DNA from 2 places in the Variovorax sp. YR752 genome. Region 1 is predicted to be linked to the other one. Evidence: predicted binding sites of a transcription regulator. Region 1 holds the regulator's gene; the other holds the start of a gene.
The links. The regulator FNR, encoded in region 1, switches genes on or off when oxygen is low (the NO sensors DNR and NnrR bind a similar motif). The targets are predictions, from matches to a motif close to TTGATNNNNATCAA.
Positions count from the first base shown of each region.

Region 2: a site for FNR is predicted at 2,914-2,927, ahead of AAG801_RS11950 (OmpW family outer membrane protein). Genes of this name have one in related genera too.

Region 1 covers NZ_CALRZC010000182.1:2,206-16,912, reverse strand. The annotation lists partial or broken gene hemN (oxygen-independent coproporphyrinogen III oxidase) at 1-682, opposite strand, end outside; gene fnr (fumarate/nitrate reduction transcriptional regulator Fnr) at 766-1,509, shown strand; gene AAG801_RS30695 (hypothetical protein) at 1,531-1,812, opposite strand; gene AAG801_RS30690 (nitrogen fixation protein FixH) at 1,814-2,071, opposite strand; gene ccoG (cytochrome c oxidase accessory protein CcoG) at 2,101-3,585, opposite strand; gene ccoP (cytochrome-c oxidase, cbb3-type subunit III) at 3,597-4,514, opposite strand; gene AAG801_RS30675 (cbb3-type cytochrome c oxidase subunit 3) at 4,511-4,687, opposite strand; gene ccoO (cytochrome-c oxidase, cbb3-type subunit II) at 4,700-5,341, opposite strand; gene ccoN (cytochrome-c oxidase, cbb3-type subunit I) at 5,363-6,811, opposite strand; gene ccoS (cbb3-type cytochrome oxidase assembly protein CcoS) at 6,870-7,061, opposite strand; gene AAG801_RS30655 (cation-translocating P-type ATPase) at 7,067-9,373, opposite strand; gene AAG801_RS30650 (DUF192 domain-containing protein) at 9,408-9,860, shown strand; gene AAG801_RS30645 (Fe-Mn family superoxide dismutase) at 9,929-10,516, opposite strand; gene xseA (exodeoxyribonuclease VII large subunit) at 10,602-11,903, opposite strand; gene AAG801_RS30635 (hypothetical protein) at 11,896-12,018, opposite strand; gene AAG801_RS30630 (MotA/TolQ/ExbB proton channel family protein) at 12,250-12,888, shown strand; gene AAG801_RS30625 (biopolymer transporter ExbD) at 12,902-13,327, shown strand; gene lpxK (tetraacyldisaccharide 4'-kinase) at 13,342-14,379, shown strand; gene AAG801_RS30615 (Trm112 family protein) at 14,384-14,575, shown strand; gene kdsB (3-deoxy-manno-octulosonate cytidylyltransferase) at 14,572-14,707, shown strand, end outside.
Region 2 covers NZ_CALRZC010000038.1:23,392-38,098, forward strand. The annotation lists gene AAG801_RS11940 (alpha/beta hydrolase) at 35-901, shown strand; gene AAG801_RS11945 (GMP reductase) at 936-1,913, opposite strand; gene AAG801_RS11950 (OmpW family outer membrane protein) at 2,134-2,787, opposite strand; gene AAG801_RS11955 (UvrD-helicase domain-containing protein) at 2,990-5,443, shown strand; gene AAG801_RS11960 (DUF2339 domain-containing protein) at 5,553-9,383, shown strand; gene AAG801_RS11965 (DUF3999 domain-containing protein) at 9,380-10,867, shown strand; gene AAG801_RS11970 (BPSS1780 family membrane protein) at 10,883-11,713, opposite strand; gene AAG801_RS11975 (homoserine kinase) at 11,723-12,769, opposite strand; gene AAG801_RS11980 (hypothetical protein) at 12,843-13,217, opposite strand; gene polA (DNA polymerase I) at 13,315-14,707, shown strand, end outside.

The sequences.
Region 1 (14,707 bases):
GCAGCCCGTAGATCAGGTCGACGTTGGTGGACTCGAAGCCGAGTTCCCGCGCCGTGCTCATCAGGTCGGCGACCATCTCCCGGCTCTGCACGCGGTGCACCGCCTGCTGGACCGCGGGGTCGAAGTCCTGTACGCCGAAGCTCAGGCGATTGAAGCCGATCTCCTTGAGGTGGGCGAGTCGCTGCGCGTTCACCGTGCGCGGGTCGACCTCGATCGAGTTCTCCGCACCCGGGGCGAGGCGGAAGGCCTGGCTCAGCGTGCCCATCAGCCGGCTCAGCTCGGCGTCGCTCAGGAAGGTCGGCGAGCCGCCGCCGAAGTGCAGTTGCGACACCGACTGCCCGGCGCCCAGGCGGTCCACGTGCAGCGAGATCTCTTTCTCGAGCACGTCGAGGTATTCGCCGGCGCGTTCGTGGTGCCGGGTGATGACCTTGTTGCAGCCGCAGTAGTAGCACAGCGACTCGCAGAACGGGATGTGCACGTAGATCGACAGCGGGCTCGCGCCGCCGATCACGCCGGCGCCGTCCGCGCGCTGGTCGAGCGCACGCGCATAGTCCTCCGGGCCGAAGGCATCGACGAAGCGGTCGGCGGTTGGATAGGAGGTGTAGCGCGGGCCGTTCACGTCGAGCCGGCGCAACAGCTCTTCGGTGACGACAGGGCGCTCGGTGTGGGTAGTGGTCAGCATGGACACACACTGTGCCTTGCCGTCGGTCAAGCGCCTTGACGTGCATCAACGGCATTTCACCTGGGCAATCGGAGAATGAATTCATGAGTTCCACCACTCCCGTCGTGCCGATCCGGACGGAGGCCTTCAAGGTCGCCTGTTCCAATTGCAACCTGCGCGAGCTGTGCCTGCCCGTCGGCCTGTCGGACCCCGACCTCGAACGGCTCGACGAACTGGTCGCCAAGCGACGCTCGGTGACGCGCGGCGACGCGCTGTTCCGCGCCGGCGATTCGTTCCAGTCGCTGTACGCGGTGCGCACCGGCTTCTTCAAGACCTGCGTGTCGTCGGAGGATGGCCGCGACCAGGTCACGGGCTTCCAGATGGCCGGCGAACTGCTCGGCCTGGACGGCATCAGCCACGACCGCCACAACTGCGATGCGATTGCGCTGGAGGACTCGCAGGTCTGCGTGATCCCCTTCGGCCAGCTCGAGGAACTGTCGCGCGACTTCACGCCGCTGCAGCACCAGTTCCACAAGATCATGAGCCGCGAGATCGTGCGCGACCACGGCATGATGCTGCTGCTGGGCAGCATGCGCGCCGAGGAGCGCCTCGCCGCCTTCCTGCTCAACCTGACGCAGCGCCTGCAGGCGCGCGGCTTCTCGGCCTCGTCGCTGATCCTGCGCATGACGCGCGAGGAGATCGGCAGCTACCTCGGCCTCAAGCTCGAGACCGTCAGCCGCACTTTCTCGAAGTTCCAGGACGACGGGCTGCTGGAGGTCAAGCAGCGCCACATCCGCATCCTCGACGAAGCCGGCCTGCGCCAGCTGATCAGCAGCGCCGCCTGCTGAGGCGGCTTCCGCGGCGGCGATTCAGCGCGGCCAGCCCCGGCCGCGGTCTTCGTTGATGTCTTCCGGGCTGGTGGCCAGCAGCGCGGTGAGTGCGCCGGCCACCGAGATAACGCCCCAGAAGATCAGGAAGGTCACGGTGTAGACCGCCTGAGTCGACCAGTTCAGTGCCTCGCCGCCGAACCAGTGCAGATCCCCTGGGTCGACGACGACGAAGACCAGCATCTCCAGCACGCCGGCCATCAGGAAGGCCGGCCAGAGGATGGTCAGCGCGCGTTGCTTCAAGACGGCGGCGGTGTACTGCATCTCAGCGTTGCGGCGTGGCCGCGTGGTTGCGGCCCTGCTGCGCCGGTGCCAGTGCGTCCTTCGGGCTGAGCTTGGGCGCCATGTTGTCGCCCGGCCGGATCTCGCCCTGCGGCGTGGTGGTGATGACCGGGTCGATGTGCTTCCAGGCAATCACGGCCGTGGCCACGCTCGCCACCACCACCGACAGCGGCCCGCCGACCACCATCCACACCATCGGCACGCGCCACCAGGCGACCGGCTTGTTGTTGTCATTGGCCATGTGCAGATCCCTTTCTCTTTCAGCGTCTGTCAGCGCGGCACGACGAAGGTGGACTTCTCGCGCACCGCGACCTCGCCGCCGGAGCCGTCCGGCAATCGGGTGATGGTGAATCGTAGTGGGTGGGCGCCGGCGCCCAGCGCCGCGGCGGTCTCGGGCGGCAGTTGCACCGCCACCGGCACCCAGCGCGCTTCGGTGGAGCCGACCTCGACCTCCGCCTTCGAGGCGATGCGCGCGCCGTTCAGGCCTTCGACCTCGATGCGGAAGCGCTGCGGCCGTTCGGCGGCGTTCATCAGCTGCAGCCGGTAGACGTTCTCGATGCGGCCTTCGTCGACCAGCCGCGCCAGGGCGCCGCGGTCTCGCACCACGTCGACGCGGAACGGCGTTCGCAGGTACAGGCTGGCGGCGAAGGCGGCGACGATGACGATCATGATGGCCGTGTAGACCAGCACGCGCGGGCGCAGCACGCGGCGCAGCATCTGCTCCTTCGTCCACCCCTTGTCGATGCCGTTCTGCGTGGCGTAGCGGATCAGCCCGCGCGGGTAGTTCATCTTGTCCATCACGCTGTCGCAGACGTCGATGCACGCCGCGCAGCCGATGCATTCGTACTGCAGCCCCTTGCGGATGTCGATGCCGGTCGGGCAGACCTGGACGCACAGCGTGCAGTCGATGCACTCGCCCTTGCCGGCCGGCTTCAGCGCCTCGTGAGCCATCGACTTCGGACGCGAACCGCGCGGCTCGCCTCGCGCCGTGTCGTAGCTGATGATCATCGTGTCGTGGTCGAACATCGCGCTCTGGAAGCGCGCGTACGGGCACATGTACTTGCAGACCTGCTCGCGCATGTAGCCGGCATTGCCGTAGGTCGCGAAGCCGTAGAACAGGATCCAGAACCACTCCCACGGCCCGAAGCCGAGCGTCGCGGCTTCCGCGGCGAGCGTGCGGATCGGCGTGAAGTAACCGACGAAGGTGAAGCCGGTCCACAGGCCGAACAGGATCCACACCGCCTGCTTGCCGCCCTTGCGCGCCAGCTTCTCGCCGGTCCACGGCCCCGCATCGAGCTTCATGCGCTTGGCACGGTCACCCTCGATGCGGTTCTCGAACCACATGTAGATCTCGGTGTAGACCGTCTGCGGGCAGGCGTAGCCGCACCACAGGCGGCCGGCCACCGCGGTGAACAGGAACAGGCCGTAGGCCGAGAGGATCAGCAGGCCCGTCAGGTAGATGAAGTCCTGCGGGTAGAGAACGAGGCCGCCGATGTAGAAGCGGCGCGCCCCGAGGTCGAACAGAACCGCCTGGCGGTCGTTCCACTGCAGCCAGGGCAGCCCGTAGAACAGGATCTGGGTGCCCCAGACGAGCACCCAGCGCCAGGTCGCGAACCAGCCGCTGACCGCACGGGCGTAGATCTTCTTCTGCGCGGCGTAGAGCGAGACGATCTCGCCGGCCGCATCGGGAGCGCCGACCCCCGGGGCGGCGGCTTTCGGGGCGGCCGCCGCCGCGGCCGCGTGCGTGTCAGACATTCAGGCTTCCGTCACTGCGCCGCCGAGCCAGCCTGCGCAAGGTTCCAGACATAGGCAGACAGCACGTGGATCTGCTCCGGCGTCATGCGCGAGGCCTGTGCCGGCATCACGTTGTTCTTTCCGCCGTTGACCATCGCCACGATCGTCTGCTCGCCCCAGCCATGCAGCCAGACCTTGTCGGTCAGGTTGGGCGCGCCCAGGGCCTTGTTGCCCTTGCCGTCCGCGCCATGGCAGGCCGCGCAGGCACCGAACTTCGGCTTGCCGAGTTGCGCGGCCAGTTCGTTGTGCGGGCTGCCCGACAGGCTCAGCACATAGTGGGCGACGTTCTTCACGTCTTCCGCCGTACCGACCGCGGCGGCCATCGGCGGCATCACACCCTGGCGGCCGTTGGTGATGGTGGCCTTCACCGAGTCGAACGAATCGGTCGCCAGGCGCGAGGCCACCGGCAGCGTCAGGTTGGGGAAGCCCTTGCTGCCCTTCGCGTCCGAGCCGTGGCACTGCGCGCAGTTGTTGATGTACAGCCGCTCGCCGATCGCCATCGCCTGCGCATCCTTGGCCAGCGCCTCGGGTGTCTGGCTGGTGAACTTGGCGTACAGCGGCGCCATCGCCGCCTGCGCCTTGGCCTGCTCGGCGTCGTACTGGCCGGTGCTGCTCCAGCCCAGCTTGCCGGCGGCGTTGCCCAGGCCCGGGTAGAGCACCAGGTAGAGGCCGGCAAAGACCACGGTCAGCACGAACAGGCCCATCCACCAGCGCGGCAGCGGGTTGTTGAGTTCACGCAGGTCACCGTCCCAGACGTGGCCGGTGGTGTTGTCCTGCGCCATGACCTTGCGCTTGCTGGCCACGATCAGCAGGCCGAGGCAGGCCACGAGGCCGAGGATGGTGACGGCGGCGATGAAGATCGACCAGCCGTTGTTGACGAAGTCGCTCATTGTTGATTTCCTCCACGCGAGGCGCCCTCGGCGCCCTGCTCTTCGGCGAACGGCAGTTGTGCTGCCTCGTCGAACCCTGCACGGTTGCTGCGCGACCAGGCCCACGCGACGATGCCCAGGAAGGCAATCAGCGAGACCACGGTCACGACGCTTCTGAGGTCATTGACGTCCATGATCGATCTCCCTCACTTGGCCGCCGCCGCTGCCGCGGACGCGGTACCCAGCACCTGAAGGTAGGCGATCACCGCCTCCATCTCGGTCTTGCCCTTGACCTCGTCGCCGGACTTGGCGATCTCGTCGTCGCTGTAGGGCACGCCGACCATGCGCAGCGCCTTCATCTTCGGCGCCATGTCGGCCGGGTTCACGCTGGCCTTCTCGAGCCACGGGTAGGCCGGCATGTTCGATTCCGGCACCAGATCGCGCGGGTTGATCAGGTGGATGCGGTGCCAGTCGTCGCTGTACTTGCCGCCGACGCGGTGCAGGTCCGGGCCGGTGCGCTTGCTGCCCCACTGGAACGGGTGGTCGTAGACGAACTCGCCGGCCTTGGAGTAGTCGCCGTAGCGCAGCGTCTCGGCGCGGAACGGACGGATCATCTGCGAGTGGCAGTTGTAGCAGCCTTCGCGGATGTAGACGTCGCGCCCGGCCAGCTGCAGCGCGGTGTAGGGCTTGAGGCCCGGCACCGGCTCGGTGGTCGACTTCTGGAAGAACAGCGGCACGATCTCGACGATGCCGCCCACTGCCACGACCAGCAGGATCAGCACGATCATCAGGAAGTTGTTGGTCTCGATCTTCTCGTGGGAGAGACCGGTGGCTTGGTTGTTGGCCATTTGTTCGGTACTCCGTTGGGATCAGGCGTGGGCGGCGACGGCCGGCACGGGCACCGGCTCGTACTTGCCGGAGGTGGCCGTCTTGATGACGTTCCAGCCCATGATCAGCATGCCGGTCAGGTACAGCACCCCGCCGAGCAGGCGGATCACGTAGAACGGGAAGGTCGCCTTCACGCTCTCGACGAAGCTGTAGACCAGCGTGCCGTCCGGGTTGATGGCGCGCCACATCAGGCCCTGCATCACGCCGGCGATCCACATCGCGGCGATGTACAGCACGATGCCGATGGTGGCGATCCAGAAGTGCAGCTCGATGGCGCGCGTGCTGTACATCGTCTTGCGGCCGAACATGCGCGGGATCAGGTAGTACAGCGTGCCCATCGACACCAGGCCCACCCAGCCGAGCGCGCCGCTGTGCACGTGGCCGACCGTCCAGTCGGTGTAGTGCGACAGCGCGTTGACGGTCTTGATCGACATCATCGGGCCCTCGAAGGTCGACATGCCGTAGAACGACAGCGACACGATCAGGAACTTCAGGATCGGGTCGTCACGCAGTTTGTGCCAGGCGCCCGACAGGGTCATGATGCCGTTGATCATGCCGCCCCAGGACGGCGCCAGCAGCACCAGCGAGAACAGCATGCCCACGCTCTGCGCCCAGTCGGGCAGCGCGGTGTAGTGCAGGTGGTGCGGGCCGGCCCACATGTACGTGAAGATCAGCGCCCAGAAGTGCACGATCGACAGGCGATACGAGTACACCGGGCGCTCGGCCTGCTTCGGGATGAAGTAGTACATCATCCCGAGGAAGCCCGCGGTCAGGAAGAAGCCGACCGCATTGTGGCCGTACCACCACTGCACCATCGCGTCCTGCACGCCGGCATAGGCCGAGTAGCTCTTGGTCAGGCTCACCGGAATGGCGGCGCTGTTGACGATGTGCAGCAGCGCGACCGTCAGGATGAACGCGCCGAAGAACCAGTTGGCCACGTAGATGTGGCGCACCTTGCGCACGCCGATCGTGCCGAAGAAGACGATCGCGTAGGACACCCAGGCGACGGCGATCAACAGGTCGATCGGCCACTCCAGCTCGGCATACTCCTTGGCCTGCGTGAAGCCCAGCGGCAAAGACACCGCCGCGGCCACGATGACCAGTTGCCAGGCCCAGAAGGTGAACCAGGCCAGCTTGCCGGCGAACAGCGGCACCTGCGAGGTGCGCTGCACGACGTAGTAGCTCGACGCGAACAGCACGCAGCCACCGAAGGCGAAGATCACCGCGTTGGTGTGCAGCGGCCGCAGGCGGCCGTAGCTGAGCCAGGAGATGCCCAGGTTGAGCTCGGGCCAGGTCAGCTGCGCGGCGATGATGACGCCGACCAGCATGCCCACGATGCCCCATAGCACGGCGGCGAGCGAGAACGCTCGTACCACTCCGTCGTCGTAGACCGGCCCCCCGTGCGGCGCGGCCGATGTGTTGTTGACCATCGGGAGATCTCCTTCCTTGGGTGTCATTTACTCGATGAAACCATTGTTCCGCGCAGGGTCATTGGCGGGATTGATCGCTATCAACGTTTGCCGAAGCCTGTCGCGCGGCTGTCTCATCGGCGCTCAGGATGCGTTCGCCCTCGCGCTCGAGATCGTCGAACTGCCCGGCGTTGAGCGCCCACGCGAAGATGCCGATCACCGCAAACACCAGCACCACCGACAGCGGGATCAGCATGTAGAGGATGTCCATGCCGTTCAGGCCTCGTCGCCATAATTGCCGTCAATGCGCGCCACCCGCAGCGCATTGAGCACCACCAGCAGCGAACTCGATGCCATGCCGATGCCCGCAGCCCAGGGCGGCAGCCAGCCGATCAATGCGAGCGGCACGCAGGCTGCGTTGTAGATCACCGACCAGCTCAGGTTCTGGCGGATCACGCGCAGCGTGCGCTGTGCCTGGCGGCGCGCCAGCGCCACATCGGCCAGGCGCTCGCCGAGCAGCACCACATCGGCACCGCTGCGCGCCACCGCCGAGCCATGAGCGAAGGCGAAGGAGACGTCGGCGCGCGCCAGCACGGGCGCATCGTTGAGGCCATCACCGACCATCGCGACGCGGCGGCCTTCGGCCTGCCAGGCCGCCACGGCGGCGAGCTTGTCGGCCGGCGTGGCGCCGCCTCGCACGTCGGCGATGGACAGGCGCTGCGCGAGCGCGGCGGCACGCTGCGGCGCGTCGCCGGAAAGCAGCGCGACCCGCAGGCCGTCGCGCTGCAACTGCGCCAGTGTGGCCAGCGCGTCATCGCGCAACTGCTCGCGCAGCGAGAACACGGCGCGCGTGTCGCCGGTCGGCCCGAAGTGCAGCGCGCCGTCGTCCTCGGCCGCAGCGTGCACAGCCGCCGGAACGACCCAGTCGCGCCGGCCGAGACGCCATGCGATGCCGGCCTCGTCACGGGCTTCGAGACCCTGACCCGGATGCTCCTCGACCGCCGTCCATCGGCGCGCGGTGCCGCCCTCGCCGGCCGCCGCCACCAGCGCACGCGAGGCCGGGTGCGTGGACAGCGCGGCCAGCGACGCCGCGCTCGCCAGCAGCGCCTGCTCATCGTCGCCCTCGCGCTGCAGCACAGTCGATGCGAGTTCCAGCCGGTCGCGCGTCAGCGTGCCGGTCTTGTCGAACACCACCGTGTCGATAGCGGCCAGGCCCTCGAGTGCCTCGATGCGCTGCAGCAGCACGCCGCGCCGCGCCAGGCCGCCGGTCGCCGCGAGCAGCGCCGCCGGCGCGGACAGGGACAGTGCACAGGGGCAGGTCACGATCAGCACCGACACCGCCACCCAGACCGCGCGCTGCGGGTCGATGAATGACCAGGCCGCGGCCGCGCCGGCGGCCAGCACCAGCACCGTCCAGAGGAACGGGCCGGCCAGGCGCTCGGCCTGCTGCACGAGGCGCGGGCGCTGCGTCAGCGCGCTGCGCATCAGCGCGACGATGCCGGCCTGCCGGGTGTCCTCGCCCAGGCGCAGCACCTGCATCACCACCGGCGCGCGCAGGTTCAGGCTTCCGGCCACGACCTCGTCGCCACTGTGCTTGGGCACAGGGGCCGATTCGCCGGTGAGCAGTGCTTCGTCGGCCAGCGTGCGGCCTTCGGCCAGCACGCCGTCGGCCGGGAAGGCCTGGCCCGCCGCAACGCGCACGCGATCTCCGGCTGCCAGCCGCGCCACCGCCACACGCTCGACGCTGCCATCCTCGCGCAGCCGCTCGACGCTGTCGGGCAATCGCGCCGTGCCGGCCTCGAGCGACAGCGCCACCTGGTGCCGCGCTCGCAGTTCCAGCCAGCGCCCGCCGAGCAGGAAGAAGACGAACATGGTCAGCGAGTCGAAGTAGACCTCGTGGCCGAAGATGCCGCCCGGGTCGAAGGTGGCGCCCGAACTGGCGACGAAGGTGACCAGGATGCCTACCGAGACCGGCACGTCCATGCCCAGGCGGCGCTGCTTCAGGCTGTTCCAGGCACTGCTGAAGAACGGCCCGGCGGAGAACAGCATCACCGGCAGGCTGAGCACCCAGCTGGCCCACTGCAGCAGGCGCAGCATGTCCGGCGTGATGTCGCCCGGCTCCGACACATAGGCCGGCGTCGCGTACATCATCACCTGCATCATGCAGAAGCCGGCGACGAACATCCGCCACAGCGCCTTGCGCTGCTCGGCCTCGCGCAATGCACGGGCGCTGGCGGCGGCGTCGGGCACGGCGCCGTAGCCGGCGCGGCGCACAGCCTCGACCAGCGCCGAGGCGCGCGTGCGCTGCGGGTCCCAGCGCACCAGCGCCAGCGAGGTGGCGGAATGCACGCGCGCCTCGATCACGCCGTCGACGCCGTGCAGCGCAGTTTCGATCAGCCCGGCGCATGCCGCGCAGTACAGGCCGGACAGGCGGAACTGCGAGGTGGCTTCACGCCGGCCGGCCGGATCCTGCGTCCATGTCGTGAACGCGCCCTGGTTCAGCGGGTCGTCCAGCGCGGCCAGTTCGCCGGATGGCGGGTCAACCGCGACGGCAGCGCTGCGTTCGGTGAGGATGGAAGCCACGGCCATAATCTAGTCGCTGCACCCCCACTTGCGCATGACTTTCATCAAGACAATCATCCTCGCCGCAGCCCTGCCCTGCGCCTTCGCCCTGCCGGCGGCCGCCCAGGACGCTCCCCAGCGGCTGGCCACGACCCGTCTGACCGCGGGCTTCCACCTGATCACGGCCGAGGTGGCGCGCACGCCCGAGCAGCGCGCGATCGGGCTGATGAACCGCCCGTCCATGCCGGTCAACGACGGCATGCTGTTCGTCTTCGATCAGCCCGGTCAGCAGTGCTTCTGGATGAAGAACACGCTGCTGCCGCTGTCGATCGCCTTCCTCGCCGACGACGGCAGCATCGTCAACATCGAGGACATGAAGCCGCAATCGCTGGATTCGCACTGCTCGGCCAAGCCGGTGCGCTATGCCCTCGAAATGAACCAGGGCTGGTTCGCCAGGCGTGCGCTCAAGCCGGGCACGAAGATCACCGGCGCGCCGTTCGGCAACTGACACCGCCCCTTTATGCAGAAGGCCGGTCATCGACCGGCCTTCGTCACTCCAGCGGGGAGAACCGTCGCTCAGGCGAAGTTCTTCTCCGCAAACTCCCAGTTGACCAGCGAGTTCAGGAAGGTCTCGACGTACTTCGGGCGCAGGTTGCGGTAGTCGATGTAGTAGGCGTGCTCCCACACGTCGACGGTCAGCAGCGCCTTGTCGGCGGTGGTCAGCGGCGTGCCGGCGGCGCCGGTGTTGACGATGTCGACGCTGCCGTCGGCCTTCTTCACCAGCCAGGTCCAGCCGGAGCCGAAGTTGCCCACCGCACTCTTGGTGAAGGCCTCCTTGAAGGCAGCGTAGCTGCCCCACTTCGCATTGATCGCCGCGGCCAGCGCGCCCTGGGGCTCGCCGCCGCCGGCCGGCTTCATGCAGTTCCAGAAGAAGGTGTGGTTCCAGATCTGCGCGGCGTTGTTGTAGACCGGGCCGGGGTTCGGCGCCTTCTTGACGATCTCCTCGAGCGTCAGCGCCTCGAACTCGGTGCCCTTCTGCAGGTTGTTGAGGTTCACGACATAGGCGTTGTGGTGCTTGCCGTGGTGGTACTCGAGCGTCTCGCGGCTGTAATGCGGCGCCAGGGCGTCGATCGCGAAGGGCAGCGGCGGCAGGGTGTGTTCCATGGAGTTCCTCTCTCGGTCGGATTGGGGCGGGGTTGAAGCCATTGTAGGCAGGCCGGCAAGGCCTTGCCGGCAGGCGTGGCGCTGCTCAGCGCCGCGGCGCGGGCTCGACGTGGACGACGCTCAGGCCGGCGCGTCCATCGGCCAGCGTGGCCTGCAAGGCCTGGCCCGCCGACAACTGCTGCACCGACTGCAGCACGCGGCCATCGGCATCGGTCAGCCACGCATAACCACGCGCCAGCACATGCTGCGGATCGAGTGCGTCGAGGCGCTGGCCGAACGCATCGAGGCGGCGCGCTCGCGCCTCGTGGTCGACCGCCACTGCACGCAGCAGGCGGCGCGCCAGCGGGTCCAGTTGCATGGCCTGCCGGTCGGCGACACGCCGGCCCGCACCACGCAGCCGCTGCGCGAGCAGCGCAAGCTGCTGGGCGCGCGCGCGCACGCCTTCGAGCGGTCGCGCCAGGCGCAGCGACAGGCCGTCCAGGCGCTGCGCCTGCGTGTCCAGCAGCGCATGCATCCGCTGCGCGGCGCGCCGTTGCAGCACCGCCAGCGCCTCGGCGCAGGCGGCAGTCGATGGCGCAGCCAGTTCCGCCGCTGCGGTGGGCGTCGGCGCGCGCAGGTCGGCGGCCAGGTCGGCCAGCGTGACGTCGGTCTCGTGGCCGACGCCGCAGACCACCGGCAGCGCGCACGCCGCCACGGCACGCACCACACGTTCGTCGTTGAAGGCCCAGAGGTCTTCCAGCGAGCCGCCGCCACGGCACAGCAGCAGCGTGTCGACCTCGCGGCGCGCCGATGCCGTCTCCAGCGCGCGCACCAGCGAGGCTGGCGCCTCGGCGCCCTGCACGAGGCTCGGGTAGACGATCACCTCGACATGCGGGCTGCGCCGCGCCAGCGTGGTCAGCACGTCATGCAGCGCCGCTGCACCGAGCGAGGTGACCACGCCGAGATGGCGCGGATGGGCAGCAATGGCGCGCTTGCGCGCGGCGTCGAACAGGCCCTGCGCCTCCAGCTTGGCCTTCAGGCGCAGGAACTGCTCGAACAGCGCGCCGGCCCCGGCGCGCTGCATGCCCTCGACGACGAACTGCAGCTCGCCACGCGGCTCGTAGACGCCCAGCCGGCCGCGCAGCTCGACGAGTTGCCCGTCGGCCGGCGCGAAGTCGAGCAGGCTCGCAGCGCGGCGGAACATCGCGCAGCGCAGCAGCGCGGCCGCGCCGTCGGCATCCTTCAGGCTGAAGTAGCAGTGGCCGCTGGCAGCGCGCGTGAAGGCCGACAGTTCGCCGCGCACGACGCAGACCGGAAAGCGTGCCGCCAGCGCATCCGACACCGCCTGCACGAGGCCGGCGACGCTCCACACCAGGCGCTCCGACGCGGACGAAAACAGCTCAGCCACGCGCAAAGCCAGCAACGGCGCGGCCCGAGAACTCCACAACACGGCGCCATGCGGGCTGCAGCACCACGATGACCGTCACAGCGCCGTCATGATCGTGCAAGTGCTTGATTTTCATGGATTTATCGCTGCCCAAGTTTTCAGCAATCCAACGCAGCGCGAGATTTCACGCGGCTTTGCGCGATGCCCACCGGGGTTGCCCACAAAGTTATCCACATCAGCGGTGGATTGCGCCGGCATCGATGCGACTGCTGTCTCGCCCGTGGCGCCATCGCACGACCCTTGGTCTATCATCGCGCGTCCCGAAAGACCCGCTTCCGCCGACGAACTCGCCATTGAAAGGGCTCGCTTGTTTTCGATCATACAAGCCGCTGGCTGGCCGATCTGGCCGCTCATCATCTGCTCGATCATCGCTCTGGCGCTGGTGGTGGAGCGCCTGTCCAGCCTGCGCGCCGCGCGCGTCGTGCCGCCTCGCCTGCTCGACGAAGTGCTGTCGGTGACTCGCGCCAATCTGCCCGCGCCCGACGTCGTCAACAAGCTGGCCGACAACTCCATCCTCGGCCGCGTGCTGGCCAGTGGCATCCGCGCGGTGATCGCCGACCCGCGCATCACCGAGGAGACGCTGCGTGGCGCGTTCGAGTCGGCCGGCCGCGCCGCGGTGCACCGCATGGAGAAGTACCTCAACACGCTCGGCACGATCGCGCAGTCGGCGCCCTACCTCGGGCTGCTCGGCACGGTGATCGGGATGATCGAGATCTTTGCGTCGCAGTCGCCCACCGGCAACAACCCGGCGCAACTGGCGCAAGGCATCTCGATCGCGCTGTACAACACCGCCTTCGGCCTGATCGTCGCCATCCCCGCGCTGATCTTCTACCGCTACTTCCGCGGCCTGGTCGAGCAGTACACGCTGGACATGGAACAGGCGGCGAACCGCCTCGTGCCGCACCTGCTGCGCTTCACCGCGCAGCGCGGCACTGCCGCTGCCTGAGGCCGCGATGTCGTTGAACTTCCGCAAGGGTCGGCCCGAGGAACCGGAGATCAACCTGATCCCGTTCATCGACATCCTCCTGGTGGTGCTCATCTTCCTGATGATGTCGACCACCTACTCGAAGTTCACCGAACTGCAGGTGACCCTGCCGGTCGCGGATGCCGAAAAGCTGCGCGAGCGCCCCCGCGAGATCATCGTCGTGGTCAGTGCCGACGGCCGCTACGTGGTCAACCGCAAGCCGGTCGAGGGACGCAGCGTCGAGATCCTCGCCGCAGAGCTGACCTCGGTCGCCGGCGGCGCCAACGATGCCGTCGTCATCGTCTCGGCCGACGCCACCGCCGCGCACCAGAGCGTGGTCAACGTGATGGACGCCGCGCGGCGCGCGGGTCTGCCGCGCCTGACCTTCGCCACCCAGACCTCGGGCGGCGAAGCGCGCTGAAGGCGCCGGCGCCCTTGGCCGACTCCGCCTCGTTCGCGACGCGCCTGCAGCAGGCCTGGCTGGCGCGCGGGCCGCTGGCCATCGCGCTGTTGCCCCTGTCCTGGCTGTTCGGCGGGCTCGTCGGATTGCGACGGGCACTCTATCGGGCGGGCATCCGGCGCAGCGAACGCATCGATGTGCCGGTGCTGGTGGTCGGCAACCTGATCGCCGGCGGCGCCGGCAAGACGCCGACCACGCTGGCACTGCTCGGCCTGCTGCAGCGTGAAGGCTGGGCGCCCGGCGTGGTGTCGCGCGGGCATGGGCGGCGCGCGCAAGGCGTGCTCGACGTCGGTCCGGACACGCCAGCCAGCGAAGCCGGCGACGAGCCGCTGCTGCTGCGCCTGCGCGGCAACGTGCCGGTCTGCGTCGGCAGCGACCGGGTGGCCGCTGCACGGGCATTGCGGGCCCACCATCCGCAGGTCGACATCGTCGTCTGCGACGACGGCCTGCAGCATCTGCGCCTTGGGCGCGACGCACAGGTGCTGGTCTTCGACGAACGCGGTGCCGGCAACGGCTGGCTGCAGCCGGCAGGCCCGCTGCGCGAGCCGATGCCCGTCGGCGTGCCGCCGTGCAGCGTCGTGCTCTACAACGCAGCGCGCGCGAGCACCGCGCTGCCCGGTCACCTGGCGCTGCGTGGCCTGGCCGGCGTCGTCGCGCTCGAGGACTGGTGGCGCGGCGCCAGGCCCGCGCCGAACTCGATCGATGCGCTGCGCGGCCGACCGCTGCTCGCCGTCGCCGGCCTGGCGCGCCCGCAGCGCTTCTTCGCGATGCTGCGCGAGCAGGGCCTGGACATCGGCGAGCATCCGCTTCCCGACCACCATGACTACACGACGCTGCCCTGGCCGCCCGGCACCGCCGACGTCGTGCTGACCGAGAAGGACGCCGTGAAGATCCGCCCTGAGCGTGCGGCGGCCGGCCGCATCTGGGTCGCCGCATTAGACTTCGGCTTCGACGCGGCCTTCGAGCGCGACCTGCTCGCCCTGCTGCCGCCCCGCCCCGCACACCGCGCCTGAGCCCATGGAAACCCGACTGCTCGAACTGCTGGTCTGCCCGATCTGCAAGGGCCCGCTGGAACATCGCCGGCCGCCTATCGACGAACACCACGAACTCGTCTGCCATGCCGACCACCTCGCTTTTCCGGTGCGCGACGGCATCCCGATCCTGCTCGAGAGCGAAGCGCGCCCACTGAGCGACGCGCCGGCGTCGTGAGCTTCACCGTGCTCGTGCCGGCGCGGCTGGCCTCGACGCGCCTGCCGCGCAAGCCGCTGGCCGACATCGGCGGCCTGCCGATGATCGTGCGCGTTGCACAGCGCGCGGCGCTGTCGTCGGCCGCGGCGGTGG
Region 2 (14,707 bases), on a different contig from region 1:
ATGCCGACTGGAAAAAACTAGGAGCAAGCACCGCATGGAAGCGCACGATCCCGCCTGGCTGGAAGGCATGTACAACAACCTGGCGCGGGTGAAGGACCACCCCGCGTACTTCGCGCGCTGGGCCCGCGATTCCGCCGCGGCGCGCGACACGCTGCCGTGCCGCATCGATGTGCCCTACGGCACGGGCCCGAACGAAACGCTCGATGTCTTTCCGGCGCCCGTGCCCGATGCGCCGGTGCTGGTGTTCATCCACGGCGGCTATTGGCGCGCGATGGACAAGAAAGACCACTCGTTCATCAGCCCCGCGTTCCATGACCGCGGCATCTGCGTGGTGCAGCCCAACTACGCGCTGTGCCCGGGCCCGGTCGACCAGCCGGTGACCGTGCCGGGCATCCTGCTGCAGATGGTGCGGGCGCTCGAATGGACGTGGCGCCACGTGGCAGCGTATGGTGGCGACCCGTCGCGCATCACCGTCGCCGGGCATTCCGCGGGCGGCCACATGGCGGCTGCGTTGCTGGCCTGCGACTGGAAGGCGGTGGCGCCCGATCTGCCCGCGCAGCTCGTGCGCAATGCGTTGTCGGTTTCAGGCCTGTTCGACCTGCGGCCGCTGCAGCGCACGCCGTTCCTCGAGCACACGCTGAAGCTCACCGATGCCGACGCGCGGCGTGCGAGCCCGGCGCTGTGGCCTGCGCCAGCGCGCGGCCAGCTCTATGCGGCGGTGGGGGGCAACGAGAGCGCCGAGTTCCTGCGCCACAACGCGATGATCCGCGAGGCGTGGGGTCGTCACACCGTGCCGGTGTGCGAGGTGCTGCCGGGGCTCGATCACTTCGGCGTGGTCGATGCGCTGGCCGATCCGGCGCACGCGCTGCACCGCTACGCAGTGCAGTTGCTCGAGGCCTGAAAAGAGAGACGGGCGGAAAGGCCGCCCGTCGCGCTTACATCAGCAGGTGTTCGCCGGCGTTGTCGCCGCCCAGCGTGACGTAGTTGACCTTGCGGATGTCCATCAGCGTGCGGCCGCCCGCGTAGCTGATCGAGCTCTGCACGTCCTGCTCCATCTCGACCAGCGTGTCGGCCAGCTTGCCCTTGATGGGCTCGAGGATGCGCTTGCCTTCGACGTGCTTGTACTCGCCCTTGTTGAAGTCGCTGGCCGAGCCGTAGTACTCCTTGAAGAGCGCGCCGTCGACGTCGACCGTCTTGCCGGGCGACTCTTCGTGGCCCGCGAACAGCGAGCCGATCATGACCATCGACGCGCCGAAGCGGATGCTCTTGGCGATGTCGCCGTGGTCGCGGATGCCGCCGTCGGCAATGATCGGCTTGGTCGCCACGCGCGCGCACCACTTGAGCGCCGACAGCTGCCAGCCGCCCGTGCCGAAGCCGGTCTTGAGCTTGGTGATGCAGACTTTGCCCGGGCCGATGCCGACCTTGGTCGCGTCGGCGCCCCAGTTCTCCAGGTCGATCACGGCTTCGGGCGTGCCGACGTTGCCGGCGATCACGAACGACTTCGGCAGCTTGGCCTTGAGGTAGCCGATCATGTTTTTCACGCTGTCGGCATGGCCGTGCGCAATGTCGATCGTGATGTATTCGGGCACGAGGCCTTGCGCGACCATCTGGTCGACCGTGTCGTAGTCGGGCTTTTTCACGCCGAGCGAGATCGAGGCGAACACGCCCTTGCCCTGCATGTCTTTCACGAACTGGATGTTGTCCAGGTCGAAGCGGTGCATCACGTAGAAATAACCGTTCTGCGCGAGCCACAGGCAGATCGACTCGTCGACCACCGTTTTCATGTTGGCAGGCACCACCGGCAGGCGGAAGGTGCGCTCGCCCAGCGTGACGCTGGCGTCGCATTCCGAGCGGCTTTCCACGCGGCATTTGCGCGGCAGCAGAAGGATGTTGTCGTAATCGAAGATTTGCATGACCAGGCTCCAGAAAGGAATCGTTGAGTGGAACGAATGAGCGCTTGGTCCGGCCGGTTCTCGCGGTCGCGTCATGAAAATGACGGCCAAAAAAAACCGGACGCAAGAAACTTGGGCCCGGTGATTGATTTTACGGCCATGGTCGCGATGCGCAAGTCGCCGGGTCGTATTGACCCTATGGGTTGCTGCGTATACCCGACGACCAGGGTGCGGTTCTTCGTCAGAACCGGTAGCCGATGCCCACGCCGAACAGCCACGGGTCGACCTTCACGGTCGACAGCTGCACGCCGTTCATGTTCACGGCACTGCGGATGCGCAGCTTCTTCACGTCGAGGTTGAGGTAGGTGTTCTTCGCCACCTCGATATCGACGCCGGCGCCCATCGCAAAGCCGAAGCTTTCGTTCTGCAGCTGAAGCCGGCCGACCGTCGGCACCTGCAGGTTGACGCTGCTCAGCCGCGTGTAGTTCAGGCCCGCGCCGATGTAGGGGCGGATCTTCGCGGTGGGCATGAAGTGGTACTGCAGCATCAGCGAGGGCGGCAGGTGCTTGAAGGTGCCGATGCCCACGGGTCCGCCCAGCGCGCTCTGCTGCACGGTGACCGTCTGCTTCTGCGGCACCGTCAGCACCAGCTCGGCGGCGATGTTCGGTGTGAAGAAGTAGGTGACGTCGAGCTCGGGGATGGTCTTGCTGTTGATGGTGATGGCGTCGGCCGGAATCGACAGGTCGGCCACCGGGGCCGAGTGGTTCGCCGGCTTCAGGTACACGGCGCGGGCGCGCACCAGCCAGTTGCCTTGCGTTTCCTGTGCCGCGGCCGGCAGGGCCGCCGTGGCGGCGAGCAGGGCGGCGATGCAGGCGGGGGCGAGTTTCTTTTGCATGTGTGTTCCAGGGGTGACGGCCGGCGCGCAGGGCCGGCAACTGGAAGGCAGTCTCCTGCCGGGCCAGGCCGCGCCGCTTGATCTGCCGCAAGGGCGGCAGGCCTGCGCACGCCAGCAGGCGCTGCCTTGATCCAGGTCATGCCCGCAAGGTCACCCGGGCCCGGCGGCGCCCGCCGCGGGGCAGCTTTCTACAATGGGCCCCATGCTCCCTCACGACCTGTTTTCCGGCGCGTCCGCAGCCGATACGGGCGGCCCTGCCTCGCCGTTGCTGAACAACCTCAACGCCGAGCAGCTTGCTGCCGTCACGCTGCCCGCGGGCAACGCGCTCATCCTCGCCGGTGCCGGCTCCGGCAAGACGCGGGTGCTCACCACCCGCATCGCGTGGCTGTTGCAGACAGGGCAGGTGTCCGCGGGCGGCATCCTGGCCGTCACCTTCACCAACAAGGCCGCCAAGGAAATGATGACGCGGCTGACCTCGATGCTGCCCGTCAACGTGCGCGGCATGTGGATCGGCACCTTCCACGGCCTGTGCAACCGCCTGCTGCGCGCGCACTGGAAGCTGGCCAACCTGCCCTCGACCTTCCAGATCCTCGACACGCAAGACCAGCTCTCGGCCATCAAGCGCCTGATGAAGCAGTTCAACGTCGACGACGAGCGCTTTCCGGCCAAGCAGACCCAGTGGTTCATTGCCGGCGCCAAGGAAGACGGCCTGCGTCCCGGCGACATGCAAGCGCGCAGCGACGATGACCGCAAGAAAGTCGAGCTGTACCAGCTTTACGAGGAGCAGTGCCAGCGCGAAGGCGTGGTCGACTTCGGCGAGCTGATGCTGCGCAGCTACGAACTGCTGCGCGACAACGACCCGGTGCGCGAGCACTACCAGCGGCGCTTTCGTCACATCATGGTCGACGAGTTCCAGGACACCAACCGCCTGCAGTACGCGTGGCTGAAGATGCTCTCGGGCCACACCGCCGCAGGCGGCCACTTCACGCCGGGCGAGCACAACAGCGTGATCGCCGTGGGCGACGACGACCAGAGCATCTACGCCTTCCGCGGTGCGCGCGTGGGCAACATGACCGACTTCGTGCGCGAGTTCAATGTGCGCCACCAGATCATCCTGGAGCAGAACTACCGCAGCTACAGCAACATCCTCGATTCGGCCAACGAACTCATCAGCCACAACAAGAAGCGCCTGGGCAAGAACCTGCGCACCGAGCAGGGCCCGGGCGAGCCGGTGCGCGTGTACGAATCTCCCACCGACCTCGCCGAGGCGCAGTGGATGGTCGAAGAGATGCGCCAGCTGGTGCGCGACGGCTTCGACCGCAAGGAAATGGCCGTGCTCTACCGCAGCAATGCGCAGAGCCGGGTGATTGAAACGGCGCTGTTCAACGCCTCGGTGCCGTACCGCGTGTACGGCGGCCTGCGCTTCTTCGAGCGCGCCGAAATCAAGCACGCGCTGGCCTACCTGCGCCTGCTGGAGAACAAGGACGACGACACCAGCTTCCTGCGCGTCGTCAACTTCCCGCCGCGCGGCATCGGCGCGCGCACGCTCGAAAGCCTGCAGGACGCGTCACGCGCCGCCGGGCGCTCGCTGCACGACGCGGTGAGCGCGGTCGGCGGCAAGGCCGGCTCGAACCTCACGGCCTTCGTCGCCAAGATCGACGTGCTGCGCGAGCAGACGCAAGGCGTGAGCCTGCGCGAGATCATCGAGCTGGTGCTCGACCACAGCGGCCTTGTCGAGCACTACAAGGCCGACCGCGAAGGCGCCGACCGTCTCGAGAACTTGGACGAACTCGTGAACGCGGCCGAAAGCTTCGTCACGCAGGAAGGCTTCGGCCGCGATGCCGTGGCGCTGCCGGTCGACGAGCTGCGCCAGTCGCTCGCGAGCCAGGGCATCGACCTGACCCGCCCCGTGCTCGACGAGCCGCTGGCACCCGATGCCGAAACCGGCGAAACGCTGAGCCCGCTCGCAGCCTTCCTGACGCACGCGGCACTCGAGTCGGGCGACAACCAGGCGCAGGCCGGCCAGGACGCGGTGCAGCTCATGACCGTGCACGCCGCCAAGGGCCTGGAGTTCGACTGCGTGTTCATCACCGGCATGGAAGAGGGCCTGTTCCCGCACGAGAACTCGATGAGCGATTTCGAGAGTCTCGAGGAAGAGCGCCGCCTGATGTACGTGGCGATCACGCGAGCGCGCAAGCGCCTGTACCTGAGCCACTCGCAGACGCGCATGCTGCACGGCCAGACCCGCTACAACGTCAAGAGCCGCTTCTTCGACGAACTGCCGGAGAGCGCGCTCAAGTGGCTCACGCCGAAGAACCAGGGCTTTGCGCCCTCGGCCTTCGGCTATGGCGGCGGCTACGGCAGCACGCGCGGTGGTGCCGGTGGCTACGGCGGCGGTGGAGGCGGCGGCAACCGCTACAGCGGGGGCGGCAGCAGCGCCGGCAAGGACACCTTCGCCAGCCCGCCCGTGCCGCCGCAGAAGACCGCGCCCTCGCACGGTTTGCGCTCGGGCATGCAGGTGTTCCACAACAAATTCGGCGAGGGCACGGTGACCGCGCTCGAAGGCACGGGCGACGACGCGCGGGCGCAGGTGAAGTTCGCGCGCCACGGCGTGAAGTGGCTGGCGCTGTCGGTGGCGAAGCTCACGCCTGTTTGAATTTGCTACGAAAGTTGTAGCTAACTGCAAAGGCGGGACGGGCGTCAGGGCGTCTTTTCTTCTGTAGCAGTCGTACACTCCGGGCTCGCCAAAACAAGGGGAGTCAGGGATGTGGTTCGTAGGCATGATGGCCGGCCTGTTCATGGGGGCGATGCTCGAATCGCTGCCCATGGCGTTGCTTCTCGCGCTGGTCGGCGCGTTCGCGTTCCAGAAGCTGTTCGGCAAGAAGAAAAAGGACGCGCCGCAGCGCACCGAGGCCGAAAGCGCGTTGTCGGACGGCCGGGTCGCCAGTCCACCGTCTGCGCCGGCAGGCGCGGTGCTGAAGCTGCAGCAGCGGGTGACCGAACTCGAGGCGCGTGTCGGCCAGTTGGAACGCCGGCTCGCGCTGGGCACGGGCGAGGTGCCTGCTGCCCCGGTGGTCACTGCGTCGGTCGGCGATCTCGCCACGTCCATGGCCGGCACGCCGCTCGCGGAGTCGCCTTCACTGCCCTTGGGCCCGCCGGCCACTGCACGCGCCGCGGAGATGGCGCGGCCGCGCATCGCGACCCTGCAAGTCCCGCCGCCTGTCGTGGTTCCCAAGGAGCCCCTTGCGGAAGCGCCGGTCACGCCCGCCGCGCCCCTTACTCCTGCTGTTCCTGTCGCTGAAAAACCCGTCGCAGCACCCCCACCGCCGGTCGCCGTGCCGCCGCTGGTCCGCCGCCCGCCACCGCCGCCGCCACCCCCACCGGTCCCGCTGCGCGACCGCCTGCCCGTACCGATCGCCAACCTGATCTTCGGCGGCAACATGCTGGTCAAGCTTGGCGTGCTGATCCTGTTCCTCGGCCTGGCCTTCCTGCTGCGCTACACGGCCGAACGCGTGACCGTGCCCATCGAACTGCGCTATGCGGCCGTCGCGCTGGTGGGCGCGGGCCTGCTGGTGCTGGGCTGGCTGCTGCGCCACAAGCGCGCGGGCTACGCGCTGATCCTTCAGGGCGCGGGCATCGGCGTCTTCTATCTCACGACGCTCGCGGCCATGAAGCTCAGCGGCCTGCTGCCGGCCAGCGTGGGCTTCGCGTTTTTGTTCGGCGTGGCGGTGCTCAGCGCTGCGCTCGCGGTGCTGCAGAACGCGCCTGTGCTCGCGATCGTCGCCGCGCTGGAAGGCTTTGCGGCGCCGGTGCTGGCATCGACCGGCTCGAACCAGCCGGTGGGCCTCTTCACCTACCTGCTCGTGCTCGACGTGGGCATCGTGCTGATCGCGTGGTTCAAGGCCTGGCGCGTGCTGAACCTGATCGGCTTCGTCGGCACCTTCACGCTCGCGGCCGGCTGGGCGCACAAGTACTACACCGACGACCAGTACGGCACCGTGCAGCCGTTCCTCATCGTGTTCTTCCTGCTGTTCACCGCGATCGGTTTGTTCTTTGCGCGCCGCACGCTGTTCGATGCGCCGGTGCAGCCCGCGCAGCCGCTGGCGACGCGCGCGCTCGACACGCTGCGCCGTGCCGGCCGGGTCGACAGCTCGCTCGTGTTCGGCACGCCGATGGTCGCTTTCGGCATGCAGGTCCTGCTGATGCATCCGTGGCCCTACGGCGCCGCCTTCTCGGCGATGGCGCTCGCGGCGTTCTACCTCGTGATGGGCCGGTTGGTATTCGCCACGCAACCCAAGGGCCTCGCGCTGCTGGCGGAGGCCTACGCCATCGTCGGCGTGATCTTCGGCACGCTCGCCATTCCGCTCGGCCTCGAAGGGCAGTGGACCGGCGCGGCGTGGGCGGTCGAGGCGGCCGGCATGTACTGGCTGGGTGCGCGGCAAGGGCGCGTCTATGCGCGGGCCTTCTCGTTCCTGGTGTTCGCCGGCGCGGTGTGGAAGCTGCTGGAAGCCACGCAGTTGGATGGGGCGGCGGGGCATCCGCTGCTGCAGGGCTCGGTGATCGGCCCGCTGCTGGTCGCTGTCAGCGCCTTCGCGATGTGGGCGATGCACCGCCGAGCGAAGCTCGATGAAGGCGACAGCCTCGAAGCCATCGTCGGCAGCGCCTTGCCGTGGCTCGGCATGGCCGCACTCACGCTGCTGCTGTGGCAGTGGTTCACGCCGCCCTGGGCTGCGGCGGCGACGGCCGTGCTCGCATCGGTCACCTTCGCGGTGGCGGTGCGCTTCGCGCTGCTGCCGCTCACGTACGTGAGCTTCGGCATGCAGGCGCTGGCCGTGGCGGGCTTCGTCGCCACGCTGCATCGCGCGGGCGATGGCCTCGATGCCACGCAAGCGCTAGAAAGCGGCTGGCAGGGCGCCGCGGCTGCATGCCTCATCGCGCTCAGCGTGCTCGGCAGTGCGGCCTGGTCGATGCTGCAGGCGCACCGCGCGGCACTGGCGCGCGGCGTGCAGCCGGTGTGGTCGGTCGGCAATGTGGTGGGCGTGATCGCGGGCGTGGGCCTGCTGCACCTGGCGATGCTGTTCCAGATCAGCCTCACCCAGGCGGCGCTGCTGTGGCCGCTGACTGCCACCGTCGTGCTGTGGGTGGCGCTGCGCATGGCGCACCTGCCGCTCGCGGCGTTCGCGGGCGTGCTGCATGCGATCTCGGCGGTCCTCTTCATCGTGTTGGCGGAGACGAGCGGCGACATGCGCGTGCTGCGTCCCGCCTTCGGGCATCTCGGCTTCTGGACGCCGGTGGTGCTGGGTCTCACGGCGCTCCTGGCCGGCGACTGGCTGCGCGACGAAGCGCGGCAGCGCGAAGCCGGGGTCGTCGGTGTGGCGCGCAAGCGCTGGGTCAACGCGTGGTGCGCGCTTCCGGCGGTGCTGTGGACGCCGGTGGTCTGGGGCCTGGGCTGGTGGCTGATCGGCATGCTGGACGAAAGCGTCCGGGTGCTGAACCTCCATGCATTGGCGCGCTACGTGCCCGCGGCCGCCATGGCAGTGGTGCTCGTGACGTCCGTGCTGTCTGCGCTCGTGGCGCACCGGCGCGACTGGTCGCAGCTCGGCCGGGCGACGCTGGCCACGCTGCCCGGCTTCGGCCTGATCGCCGCCTACGGCATCGCGGGCGGGCCGACGCTGTTCTACGTGCCGTCGAGCGCGCTCGGCTGGATCGCGTGGCCGCTGGCGCTCGTATGGCACCTGCGCCTGCTGCGTGCGCAGAAGCGCTGGCTCGACGCCTCGGCGCTGACGCCGTTCCACGTGGCAGGCTTCTGGCTCTTCCTGCTGCTCGCGGCGCGCGAATGCCAGTGGCAGCTCGGACGCATCGGCGCCGAGTGGTCGAGCTGGCAACTGCTGGGCTGGGCCCTCGTGCCGGCGCTCGTGCTGTGGGCGCTGCGCTCGCGCGTGCTGCTGCAGCGCTGGCCGCTCAGCGAATACCGCAGCGCCTACCTGGAGTTGGCCGCGACGCCGGTGGCGGTGTACCTGCTCGCATGGGTGTGGGTCACCAACGCCGTGAGCCCCGGCGATGCGGCGCCGCTGCCGTATGTGCCGCTGCTCAATCCGCTCGAGCTCGCGCAATGGCTCGTGCTGTTCGCGCTGGTGCTCTGGTGGCGCGCGCTGCCGCAGGGCTCGTTCGCGCGGGTGCAGCCGATGGTCGCCAAGGGCGCGGTCGGCTTCACCGGCCTCGCGTTGCTGACCGGCATGGTGCTGCGCACCTGCCACCACTACGCGGGCGTGGCATGGCGCTTCGACGCGCTCTACGCCTCGTGGCTCACGCAGGCGGCGCTGTCGATCACCTGGGCGATCTGCGGCGTGGTCGCAATGGTGCTCGGCCACGGGCGTCGGGTGCGGACCTTGTGGATGGCCGGTGCCGCGCTGCTCGGCGTGGTGGTGCTGAAGCTGTTCTTCGTCGAACTGGCGGACCGCGGCGGGCTGTTCCGCATCGTGTCGTTCATTGCCGTGGGCGCGCTGCTGTTGCTGGTGGGGTACTTCGCGCCGGTGCCGCCGAAGAAGGAAGAGGCGGAGCCGAAGCCGGCGCCGGTTGAAGGAGGTGCGGTATGAGCGGTCGTTCGATTCATGGGGTTCTTGTCGCGCTGATAGCCGCAGCGAGCGCTGCGCAGGCGCAGTCGGTCACTTCTGCGCCCATCGCGCTGCAGGGCGCAGGGCCGTACCACCGACTCACGCTGCCGCTCGCCATCTACGGCCGGGCGGCCTACGGCGACCTGAGCGACCTGCGGGTCCACAACGCCGCCGGGCATGCCGTGCCCTACGCCTGGCTGCGCAACGAAGCGGCCGCGCCGCGCACGGCGTCGCAGGCGGTGCCGATCTTCGCGCTGCCCGGCAACGCGGCATCGGTCGACACCGCGCTGGCTTTCACCGTGCGCCCCGACGGCTCTTTGGCACTCGACAGCAAGACCACCGCCAAGCCGAGCGACGCGACGCAGTGGCTCATCGACGTGAGCCAGGTCAAGGGCAGCCTGCTGCAGGCGCGCTTCGAGGTCGCGCCCGATGCGCGCGGGTTGTTCGCCTTCCGGCTGGAGGCCAGCGACGACCTGCGGCAATGGCGACCGGTCAGCGGCGACGAGCAACTGGTGCGCCTGGCGCATGGCGGCCAGACTATCGAGCGCATGGCGGTCGAGTTGGGCAACCTGCGCACGCGCTTCCTGCGCCTGCGCTGGAGCGATCCGCAGCACGGCGCGCCGCTCGCCAAGGTGGAGATCGACAGCGTGCAGGAGGTCGAGCCGGTCGCGCCGATCGAATGGTCCGGCGCGCTGAAGCCAGAGCGTTGCGCAGAGGATTACTGCGACTACCTGCTGCCGCGCGGCCTGCCGGTGCAGAGCCTGCGCATCGACCTGGCCGACATCAACACGCTGGCGCAGGTCGGCGTGTCGGGCCTGGTCGATGCCGCACCGGCCTCGGCGACGCCGCCGCAGTTCGTGCCGCGCAATCCGCTCTACGCGTTGCGGCACTCGCAGCGCCGAACGACCGCGCTGCCCACGGGCCCGGGCGAGGCGCCGCTGCTCGACACGGTGGTGTACCGCCTCGCGCAAGCCGGCGGCGAAGCGCGTTCGCCGGTGCTGGCGCTCGACGGTGCGGTGTATTCGCGCCTGCGGCTGCGCACTTCAGGCCCGGTGAGCGTGCTCGGCGCCACGCCGCCGACGATTGCCGTGGGGGCCACGCCGCGCACGCTGGTGTTTCTTGCGCAGGGCAGTGCGCCGTTCTCGCTGGCCTGGCGCGCGGCAACCGACAAGGGCGCGGTTCAAGGGGCGGTGCCGGGTGCGCCGCTCGCGCTGTCCACGCTGATCCCGGGTTACGCCGCGGACAAGCCCGTCGCAGCCGACGGCGCTTCGGTCACGCTGCCTGTGGCGGCGGTCGAGGCCGCTGTCGCAGCCGCCGCGCTCGCGCCGGTTCCCGAAGCGGCACCGCACGATCCATCGCGCAAGTGGTGGCTCTGGGGTGCGCTGGGTGGGGGCCTGCTGTTGCTCGCAGGCATGGCGTGGTCGCTGTTCGCGAGCCTGCGCAAGGACGGGGCTGCAACCGACTGACCGGCCCGACCGGGCTCAGTTCGCGTCGAAGCTGTCGCGGAAGGTGAACCAGGTCGAGGCCAGCGACATGGCCGCGAGCACCAGCGCCGTGCCGATCATCAGGATGTTGCCGATCGCCAGGGCTGCGCCGTCGGAGCCCATGGCGCCGACGCCGATCAGCACGGTGGCGAGCAGGCCGATGGCGATGCCCGCGAGCATGAACACGCCGAACCACGCCAGGCCGAACAGCGCGTAGGCGCCGAAGTTGCGGAACAGCGCGACGATGCTGAAGAAGATGCTCTTCACCGGCTCCACGCGGTGCCAGTGCACCAGCGCGGGCGCGTGCCACATGGCCAGCGACAGCGGCAGGTTCAGGCACATCAGCAGCGTGCGGGCTGTGAGGAACTCGCTGCTCTTCATGACTTCGGGCGTCACCGTTTCGTCGAACAGGTAGGCGCGCATCAGTTGGCCGCCGTCGATGAGCGCCGTCAGCGTGACGGCCAGCACGAAGTACACGGCCGAGATCACGCCCAGCACCACCAGCGAGCGCCATTCGGTGCGCATGGCGTCGAACACGGCGATGAACATCGCCGAGCCCGTGGGACGCTGCAGGTCGCCCGCGTTGCCCAGGCCGTCGGCGTTGTCGTTCGCGGCCACCGAGGACGCGACCATGAGGCCGAGCGTCAGGAAGGGCAGCAGGATCGGCGCGAGCACGCTGCCGAGCACCGGCAGCATCGACGCCGTCGAGATCATCGCCATCAGCAGGAAGAACAGCGAGATGAAGGCCAGCGGCTGGCGCCAGAAGGTCTTGAGTCCGAGGCGGACCCAGACGAAGCCGGTGCGCGCCGGCACGAGGTTGAGTTTCATTGTGTAGGGTCAGGCTGCCAACGGCTCTAGGACGTGGGCGATGGCGTGCGGGTGGGTGGCGCGCTCGCGCAGCACGCGCTCGAAGTGCGTCGGGTCGTGGGGCTTGAGCATGCTGGCTTCGCGCGGCAGGTGGAAGTCCCACAGGCGCGAGATCCAGAAGCGCAGCGCGGCGGCGCGCAGCATCGCGGGCAGCAGGGCGCGCTCGGAGGCGTTCAGCGCGCGCACGCTTTCGTAGGCGGCGAGCAGGGCGTCGGCGCGGGCGGCGTCATGCCGGCCGCTGGCCAGGTCGATGGCCCAGTCGTTCAGGCACACGGCCAGGTCGAACAGCCAGGTGTCGGTGCCGGCGAAGTAGAAGTCGAACACGCCGGTGAGGCGCGGCGGCGCATCGGGCGCGCCGTCGGTCGCGAACATCACGTTGTCGCGGAACATGTCGGCATGCACCGGGCCGCGCGGCAGCGCCGCGTAGGCCGACGATTCGGCGACATGGTTCTGGTAGGCCAGCTCGGCGCGCAGCAGCGCCGACTGGGCCTCGTCCATGTGGGGCAGCACCACCGGGGCGGTCTCGTTCCACCAGGGCAGGCCGCGCAGGTTCGGCTGGATGCGCGGGTAGTCGCGCCCGGCCAGGTGCATGCGGGCCAGCATGGCGCCCAGTTCGGCGCAGTGGGCGGCCGTGGGGGCCAGCTCGCTGTGGCCCGACAGCTTCTGCACCAGCGCCGCGGGCTTGCCGGCCACACGGTGCAGCAGCTCGCAAGGCGCCTGCGCGGGAATCGACAGTGCATGGCCGGTCGGCGGCGCCACGGCCGGGTCGGCCACGGGCGCGGGCACCGGCAGGCCGGCACCGGCCAGGTGCTTCATCAGGCACAGGTAGTACGGCAGTTGTTCGGCGCTCAGGCGCTCGAACAGCGTCAGCACGAACTCGCCCGACTCGGTGGTGGCGAAGTAGTTGGTGTTCTCGATGCCGCCCTCGATGCCGCGCAGTTCGCGCAGGGCGCCCATGCCAAGACGCTGGACGAGCGCGTCTGCCTCGCCGAACTGGACTTCGGTAAAAACTGCCATGGCGATGCTCAGCGCCGGACGGCGGCTGCGGGAGAAAAGAGGGAGGGCGGGAAGGAGAACGACAGCGTCACGGTCAGAACTTCAGCACGTTCCAGACACGCGGGCCGTTGCCGCCGCTGTTCGCGTCGCCCGTTGTGCCGGGGCGGGCGCTGCCGCCGTCGTTGGGCAGCACTTCGTAACCGGGCATGTTCGACTTGGGCTTGACGTTGATGCTCTGCGTGCGGCCGCCGTAGCGCACCTCGTCGACCGAAGCGCCGCTGTCTTCCGTGTGGATGTGCTCGACCTTCTGGTTGCGCCGGCCGTCGGCCTGCTCCTGATTTTGTAGCGGTTCCGCCGGTGCCGGCTGGGCGGCGGGCGCGGCCGGCGCCTGCGCAAGGGCGGCAACGGGGGTGGCGAAAGCCAGCGCCAGCAGGATGCGGCGGGCGACCAGGAGTGGGGAGCTAGGCATGCGCAGATTGTAGGCGTGCACCCGCTGGCGGCGTGTCGGCCGCCAGCCGACCCTGGTGTCGTTCCGGACGCCGGTCCGGGCACGGCAAAATGCCCCGATGACCGACAAGAAAACGCTGCTGCTCGTCGATGGCTCGAGCTACCTGTACCGGGCCTTCCACGCGATGCCCGATCTGCGCGCCGTGCCCGGCGACCCGAAGAGCCCGGCCACCGGCGCCATTCGCGGAATGATCAACATGATGACCGCGCTGCGCCGCGAGGTGCGCGCCGACTACGCGGCCTGCATCTTCGACGCCCCCGGCAAGACTTTCCGCGATGACTGGTACCCCGAGTACAAGGCCAACCGCTCGCCGATGCCCGACGACCTGCGCAGCCAGATCGACCCCATCCACGAAGTGGTCAAGCTGCTCGGCTGGCCGGTGATCACCGTGCCCGAGGTCGAGGCCGACGACGTGATCGGCACGCTCGCCAAGGTGGCGGCCGCGCAGGGCGTCGAGGTGATCGTGTCCAGCGGCGACAAGGACCTGAGCCAGCTGGTCGACGAGCACATCACCATCATCGACACGATGAACGGCAAGAAGCGCGACATCGCCGGCGTGACGGCCGAGTTCGGCGTGCCGCCCAGCCTCATGGTCGACTACCAGACGCTCATCGGCGACACGGTCGACAACGTGCCCGGCGTGCCGAAGGTCGGCCCCAAGACCGCCGCGAAATGGCTGCTCGAATACGGCTCGCTCGATGCGCTGGTCGAACGCGCTGCCGAAGTGAAGGGCGCCGCCGGCGAAAACCTGCGCCAGGCGCTCGACAAGCTGCCGCTGAGCAAGCGCCTCGTCACCATCCGCACCGACTGCGACCTGAACGGCCATGTTGAAGGCCTGCCGTCGCTCGAAGGCCTGCCCGTCGGCGCGCCGCAGGCGGCCGGGCTGAAGCCCTTCTACGAGAAGTTCGGTTTCAAGAGCCTCGTCAAGTCGCTCGAAGCGCAGGAAGTGCCGCCCGAGCTGATCGAAGAGAACCTCAAGAAGAAGGCCGCCAAGGCCGACCGCGACCAGGGCGGCCTGTTCGACGAGCCTTCCGAGCTGGAAGCGCAAGAAGCCGCCGCGCCTGCGAGCAACCTCAAGTACGACACGGTCATGGAATGGGCGCAGTTCGACGCCTGGCTCGCCAAGCTCGAAGCGGCCGAACTCACGGCCATCGACACCGAGACCACCTCGCTCGACGAAATGGTCGCGCAGATCGTGGGCATCAGCTTCAGTGTCACGCCGGGCGAGGCCGCCTACATTCCGCTCACGCACAACTACCCCGACGCGCCCGCGCAGCTGCCGATCGACGAGGTGCTCGCCAAGCTCAAGCCCTGGCTCGAGAACGCCGACAAGAAGAAGCTCGGCCAGCACATCAAGTACGACCGCCACGTGTTCGCCAACCACGGCATCGAAGTGCAGGGCTACGCGCACGACACCATGCTGCAAAGCTACGTGCTCGAAGTGAACAAGC